Regions from separate parts of the Cytobacillus sp. EB106-05-05-XG126 genome, predicted to be linked through region 1. Evidence: riboswitches for the same ligand, from Rfam matches in the RefSeq annotation. Region 1 holds a riboswitch; the other holds the start of a gene.
What was found. Region 1 has a riboswitch for cobalamin ahead of cobJ (precorrin-3B C(17)-methyltransferase). Riboswitches for the same ligand answer to the same signal wherever they lie in the genome.
Positions count from the first base shown of each region.

Region 2: it holds a riboswitch for cobalamin, as region 1 does, so the genes downstream of both, AC3WTL_RS20175 (ABC transporter substrate-binding protein) here and cobJ (precorrin-3B C(17)-methyltransferase) in region 1, are expected to answer to the same signal.

Region 1 covers NZ_JBYTDU010000001.1:639,295-643,191, reverse strand. The annotation lists gene cobK (precorrin-6A reductase) at 1-416, opposite strand, end outside; gene cobJ (precorrin-3B C(17)-methyltransferase) at 426-2,048, opposite strand; cobalamin riboswitch at 2,282-2,459, opposite strand; gene dsdA (D-serine ammonia-lyase) at 2,693-3,897, opposite strand, start outside.
Region 2 covers NZ_JBYTDU010000010.1:37,820-41,716, forward strand. The annotation lists gene AC3WTL_RS20165 (adenosylcobinamide amidohydrolase) at 1-183, opposite strand, end outside; gene AC3WTL_RS20170 (FecCD family ABC transporter permease) at 232-1,284, opposite strand; gene AC3WTL_RS20175 (ABC transporter substrate-binding protein) at 1,250-2,209, opposite strand; cobalamin riboswitch at 2,377-2,580, opposite strand; gene AC3WTL_RS20180 (hypothetical protein) at 2,662-3,438, opposite strand; gene AC3WTL_RS20185 (FtsW/RodA/SpoVE family cell cycle protein) at 3,715-3,897, shown strand, end outside.

The DNA of each region.
Region 1 (3,897 bases):
ATTTCCAGTGTTTTGCTGCCGGTTGTCAGCATGATTGTCCCTTTATGCGATTGAGCCAATTTTGCTGCTTCCTCATAGCTTTCAGCTTCAGTGATAAGCGGTGAGGTAAACTGTTCATTTGGCCTTTCGTAACGTATGTATGGAATGCTGCATGCTTTAGCTGCTGCCATGGCCGTTTTTGACGCTTCCTCCGCATAGGGGTGACTGGCATCAATCACAGTGGTCATCTCTTGCATCTGAATCAGTTCAATCATGTCATTTTCTGACAGCCGCCCCACTTTAAAAGAAATGCCTTCAGCTTTCAAGCTGTCTGCTGCCGATTCTGTGACAACGGTTGCCAATAAAGGATAACCTTGATTTTTCAATTGAATGGCTAATGCTCTCGCATCACTTGTGCCTGCTAAAAATAAAATCATGAGATCCTCCTAATCCCCGCATGGTGCCGGCTCTACTTCGATCTTGGAGCTCATATCCTGATAGGTAAAATACTGAATTTTTTTCACGCGCTTAAAATATTTAAAAAGCCGTTCATTCGGATGCGCATTTTCTTTGTATTCTTCGATAATCTCCTTTAATAACGGCACCAGCTGATCAGGCTCAATTCCCTCTGCCACCGGCTGGGCAGCATGGGCTGTACGGCCAACCGGCTTTGCCCCGATAAATAAATCAAACTTCTTCTTGCGGTAAACAATGCCTATATCATCAAATACTGCCCGATAACAGGCCATTCCGCAGCCATTAAAGCCAATATGCAGTTCTTTTGGAAGCTTTAAGCCGCCCAGTTCAGCTGCAATTTCCTCTGCATATGGAATGGATTCTGCCTTCTCCCCGTAGCAAAAATCGCAGGCTTTTACATTTAGAACATCCCCCACCGGCATGACTGTCAGATCGTGCTGTTCGAGTTTTTCCACAATCGAATGAGGCTGAACAGTTGGAACCTTGATTAAAAATCGGTGATCCGGTGTATATTCCATGGTGCCTTTCTCGCCAACAGCTTCTGCCAGTACGCGCATTTGGTCAGCTGTAATAAATTTATTCGCAACACCAGGCGAAACCGCAAATTCAAAAATATCTTCAATTGGCTGCTGCACCAGATGTGTTTGGTCAATCTCGGATTTCGTTACCATCGATAATGCCTTAAAAGCCATATCCAAAGAGCTGGATTCTTGTTTTTTTCTTTGGATCTGCTCATAGCCGGCCTGGGCTTCCCCGGTTTCCTGATTTAACGCCCATGGCTCCGCTTCCTTTTTTAAACGCTGATGCGGCTTTAAGATTTGCTTTTCTTCCCCCAGCGTGTACTTGCGCTGATAGCCTCTAGGCGTAATGATTTTATTGTCATAAAAGAAAGTGGAAGAATTCCCGATCACGACTGTTGTAAGCATGCCAATATCATGATCAAGCATTTCCGCCAGTGTCGTCAGAATGACATTCTGATTTTCACGGTAAGCACTTTTCACAAGCCCCACTGGTGTATCAGGAGAACGATATTTTAATAGAATCCTTTGTGCCTCGACAATCTGCCGTGTCCTCCTGCCGCTTTTCGGGTTATATAAAGCGATGACAAAATCCGCCATTCCGGCTGCTTCAATCCGCTTCTCGATTACCGTCCAGGGTGTTAAATGATCACTCAGACTGATGGTGCAGGAGTCATGCATGACAGGTGCACCCAGTAAGCTTGCACATGAATTAATCGCGGAGATGCCAGGAACAATTTCCACTTCGATTCCTTCTTCTTCCTTCCAGCCCATTTCGATCAGCACTTCATACACTAAGCCGGCCATTCCATATACCCCAGAGTCACCGCTCGATATTACGGAAACAATATGGCCGGCTTCCGCTCTTTTCACTGCATCCTGCGCACGGGATACCTCCTCAGTCATTCCTGTGCTGACAATCGAACTTGCTGTTACGTGTGTCTCGATCAGATCTACGTAAGTTTTGTAGCCAATAATGCAATCACTCTGCTGCAGCGCATCCACAGCCCGCTTGGTTATATGCTCACGATCGCCCGGACCAAAGCCGACAACAAAGATTTTTCCCTTCTTCATAGACTAACCTCCAATTAAGAAATGCACATGCGCCCTGCCTGTTGCCGTAATGCTCAAGCAGGCACTCTGCGCAAGACCATTCTCAAAGTTCAATGCTTCTTGCCAAATAAAAAATGCCTGCACTCCTTTTCAAAGGAATACAGGCATATGAAATGACAGTATAAAAATAAGCATACTGAAACCCAAAAACAATTGATCATAATTGTCCCGCCTATACTTCTCCCTCCGAAAAGCAAGTGTCGTTTAAATAAGCAGGTTTCCTGACTTAAGCTTCTTCTTACTCTTACACCTTCCCGATTTCTCAGTGGCATTGTAATTTCATCAGCTCTTACAGTAGCGGGGGCTGTACCAGACTTTCACTGGTTTCCCTTTTACCTCACCAAAGTGAGCACTTATTTAAATTGATATATTAATTTTTTACTAATATAACATATAATGACCAATTTTGACATATTATTTTTTTCATAATTTTTTTTATGCTGTGTTAATGCCCTTGACTTTTTGAAATAAGATTTGGTAAAAGACATCAGCAAGTGTACTCTCCACAAAATGAAATTCGCCGATTGGCGAGTTCTTAAGGACGCTTCATGAGCAATTCCGCTGATTTTCTCTCATCTAAAATTTATGGAGACCGAAGATTAGAATTATAGTTTTGCACCTTTAATATAATATTCTTCCATTATTTCTTTTGGAACCATACTTCCGCCAGTAGCCCACATGAGATGGACAGCATTTTTCATTTTATCTTTTAAGTTATGATTTTGAACATATTCTATCCCTTGCTTCTTAGTCGATAACTTTACTGGACCTATGACGCCTGCCAATGCGGAAGGCTCAAGACGAATGTTTTCTGTATCGGCCAATGTGCTTAATAGTTTAAATAGCTCATGATCACTTACGGTATAACTTCCGCTTAATAGAGGCTCAATCGTTTGACCAACGAATCCTGATGGTCTCCCAACTGCAAGGCCGTCAGCTGATGTGATGTTGTCAATTCCAAAATCTTGGACCGAAACTTTTTCATGCATTCCTGTTACGAGTCCCAGCAGCATACATGGAGAATGAGTAGGTTCTGCAAAGAAGCAATGTACATGATCTTGATAGATTAATTTTAAACCAAAAGCGACTCCCCCCGGTCCGCCTCCTACACCACATGGCAGATAAACAAAAAGCGGATGGTTTTCATCTACAGTTATATTTAATTCTTCTAACTGTTTTTGTAAGCGAATGGCTGCCACTGCATATCCTAAAAACAAATCACGGGAGTTCTCGTCATCAATGAAATAGCAATTCGGATCACGATCAGCCTGTTTGCGCCCCTCTTCGACCGCTTTGCTGTAATCTTCCCTATATTCGATCACCGTTACTCCTTTGCTTTTAAGGAGATCTCTCTTCCATTCCTTTGCATCTGCAGACATATGGACCGTGACTTTAAAACCTAATTTAGCACTCATTATGCCTATACTTAACCCTAAATTGCCCGTAGATCCGACGGCAATGGAGTATTCGGAAAAGAAGTTTCTGAATTTCTCACGATCAAGGATCGAATAATCATCCTCTACTGATAATAAACCTTGTTGAATCGCCAATGTTTCTGCATGTTTCAGCACTTCATATATGCCGCCGCGCGCTTTAATGGAACCTGAAATCGGAAGATGGCTGTCACATTTCAGCAGAAATTCCCCTTCTAATGGATGTTCATACATCTGTGATAATTTTTCACGCATCGCGGGGATGGAGACAATAGGAGATTCAATGATTCCGTTATTCTCCCTTGTTTCTGGAAAAACCTTTGCGATGTAAGGAGCAAAACGCATTAACCTTTCCTCTGCATCTTTTACATCATTTT
Region 2 (3,897 bases), on a different contig from region 1:
TTTGATCACAATATCACCTGATGTATGAGGCAAAATGCCGCTCAGCATCTTCAGAATCGTCGTTTTCCCGCTTCCATTCGGCCCCAATATACCGAAAAGCTCCCCTTTTTCCACTTCAAAGCTGATATTTTTTACAACCGGCGCACCGGCATACCCGCCAGTGATTTGCTGGACTCTTAGCATGATTAATCACTTCTTTCTGAACAGAAAAGCGCAAGCGACTTTATGCGCTTAAAGTTTATTCTTTCTTTTCATTAAAATAACCCCAAAAGCAGGTGCACCGATTAAAGCTGTAATCACACCGATTGGAAGCTCGGTAGGTGCAATGATCGTCCGTGAAACCAGATCGGCAATAATAAGAAAACCTGCACCCATAAGAATCGATAGCGGCAATAGGTGCCTATGATCCGGCCCCCATAACAGCCTGGTCAGATGCGGGATCACAAGCCCGACAAACCCTATCGTTCCAGACACAGCTACAGCCGCACCCGTTAAGATGGAGCCAGCTACCAGGACCATCATCTTCCTCTTCTGAACGTCCACCCCAATATGCTGGGCCTTTTCTTCCCCAAAGCTCATAGCATTCAGCTCTTTACTGTTCACTAACAGAAGGATGGCACCAATTACAAAAAACGGAAAGATAATGTTAATATACGCCCAGCCTCTCATGGATACACTGCCAAGAAGCCATCCAATAATCTGTCTAAGCTCCTCACCGGTCAGAGCAATCATCAGAGAAATTAGAGCGCCAAGAAAAGAACTGAAGATAATGCCCGTTAAAATAATCGTTTCCACTTTCATGGATCTTTCAATTTTTCTGGCAAATAGCAAAACGGCAAAAATGGTTAAAAAGGAAAATAAGATGCTGAATAAAGGCAGTGTAAACATTCCTGCAAACGGAATGGATAATCCCAAGAACAGGGTTAAAACAGCACCGAGTGAAGCCCCGGAAGAAACTCCAATGGTATATGGATCTGCCAGCGGGTTTCTTAATAAACCTTGAAAGGCGGCTCCCGCAATTGCAAGAGACGCCCCTACTAAGCCAGCCAGCAAAACGCGCGGCAGGCGAATGTTCATAATGATATTTGCATGCATAGCATCCGTGTTTCCCAATGAAATAAAAGGGAAAACCTCAGCGCTTATTACTCTGATAATTGTGATGGGGTGAACAGACACTGTACCAATTGAAATCCCCATCAGCATAGCACAGAGCAGGAAAGCTGCTGCTGTTAGATAAGCCAGAAATTTATTATTTAAATACGTCCGGATATACTGCTTTTGCAAGTTCCTCGACTCCTTCAATAATACGAGGGCCAGAGCGGGTTACCATATCGGAATCAACATCGGCAACCTGCTTATTTTTCACTGCTGTTATATCCTGCCAGCCATCCCTTTTCATTACATTGCCAGCAGCATCTTCAGTATAATAGCCATGAGTTGTGATGATTACATCCGGATTCCGTTCGATAATCGCTTCCGGATCCATTTTCGGCCATCCTTCTTCCGTAATGATATTTTCTGCATTAATCGCACTGAGCATTTCGTCCATAAAGGTTTTTGCACCAGCTGTATAGATTTCAGGAGCTGGTGAAACTTCCACGAATACCGATTTGCGGTCTTCTTCTTTTATATCCTGAGCTTTTGTCTTAATTTCCTCAAGCTTGCTCTTCATATCTGAAATGATCTGCTCTGCTTTATCTTTCTCCCCTGCTGCGGTTCCAACCATTACAATGGATTCAAAAACCTGGTCAAAGCTCTTCGCATCATTGACAACAAGGACGGCCACGCCTGCATCCCTTAATTGCTGAAGGCCTGCTTCGGAATTATGTGCGCTTGACGCGTGAGCAAGAACTAGATCCGGGTTTAAAGAAATAATTTTCTCGACATTAAATTCCATGCCGCCAATCTTTTCTTTTTCTGTGGCTTCGGGCGGGTAGTTATCAAAATCGGAGACTCCGACTACCTCTTCTCCAAGCCCCAATTCAAAGGCAATTTCGGTATTGCTTGGAATCATGGAAACGATTCTTTCAGGCTTGGATTCAATGACCACTTCATTATCCAGCGCGTCTTTTATCGTTACAGGAAAAGCAGCATTCTGCCCTTCCTCAACCTTTTTCTCTTCTTTTGGCTGTTCAGCACTCTCGCCGCAGCCTGCAAGCACTCCTGCAGCAAGCAGCATAGTTAATAAAAATGCATAAAACTTCTTCATACTCAGCAATCCTCCATTACTTTCGACAAAATTCGGGTGGTGCCTGTCACCACCGTTTAAAATAAAAAAACATCCCCTCGAACGGCAAGGAGATGTTGGTATGGTCATTTATCAATCAGTGCAAAAGGGATGGCCGGACCAAACACCTCCCTATCCTCGTAGGTTTATGGGTGCTTAAGAATCAGGCAGGTCTCCTGGCTCATGGTCAATGCGTTCTGCTCCTTCCCATACTTGTGTGTACAGTGGATTTGCGACAGCTACCATTTACAGTGGCGGGACCGCGCTGGAATTTCACCAGCTTCCCTATTAAGTCTTCAAAAGAGCTTGCTTTAAAGCCCTTTTGAAAAGACACCTGTTCTATTGCGGATATAAAATTTTCTATTTCCGATTATACACCATCCCGCAGAAAAAGTAATAGAAAATTGCTGAATGTTGTAAAAAAGTTCAGAATTCTAACGCGAGTATATTTTCCATTCCCTTGTCTTCTTATCGAACACAATCTTCGCCTCACATGGCTCTTTCACTATGGCTTCATACTCATCATACATATCATCCATATTCGCAAAATCGCCAATAATCCAAATTGGAATCTCGATCCTGACCCGATTCTGTTCAATATCCTTAATGGAAAGGACCGCTCCTTCTTTCATGAGAGGCTTTAATGAAAGCAGGACATCTCTGGTGATTGGAGGATATGTCTTTTTCTTTTTAATGCCAAGGAGCGTTTTTTCTACCTTCATCTGTCCCATTTTCCCGGGGATCACTTCCCCAAGCATCCGGTAAAAATCGTTCAGATCGCGGTAATATGTGCGGTTAAACCAGCCATCATCATGGGCAAGGTACACATACCGGTTGCTCAGATAATTGTAAAAAGGCAGCTTAAGATGCTCTTTAATATGGCCGAGATAAAGAAGCTCCGCAATTGTCTGGCCGGGAAGCTCATTCACCGCTTCCTCTTCTTCGAAGTCGATCCAGCAAAAATCGCCATAGCCATATACATCATCCTCAACCAACCTGCCCAGCTTGTCCCTTGACACATAATCGAACATCGTGTGGCTATTAAAGTCCCCATGTTCATAACGGTGCTTTAACAGCAGCAAATTATTAATAGAATCTGAAAGAGTCTGGGCAAACTCTGCAAACTCAATTCCATAAGTCATCACATATTGATCCTGTTCATTAAGATGGATGTAGATGAGATCACGAATAGTTTGATTCCTTCTTTTCAATGACGAAACCTCCGAACCGTAGCCAAATTGATAAAAAGACAGCTTCTTATGAAACTGCCTGCCAAACTTCCAGTATTTTATTCTCTTATTGTAGCAAAAATATCTGGAAATATCTTTGCCGATGAGAAAAAATTTTAAACCCGTTTTTTTGAAAACACAGGAAACCATCATAGTGATTTTTTCGTCTAACTCAATGAAATATCTTTCTCCATTGTAAGGTTAATTTTTCTCTGATAGGATAAAAATGTAAAAAGGTAAAGAAACCAGGTGTATATAATGAACCAGAATAGTAGATTCTCAGACCGATTCGATTGGACATTATGTTTTCTTCTGCTGCTGTTTTTTCTCATCAGCTGCATTGCGATTTACAGCGGACAATCCTCCAATCAATATGAAGGGAATTTTGTTATCTCACAAATCAAAAATTATATTGTTGGTGCCGTCATTGTAGGGATTGTC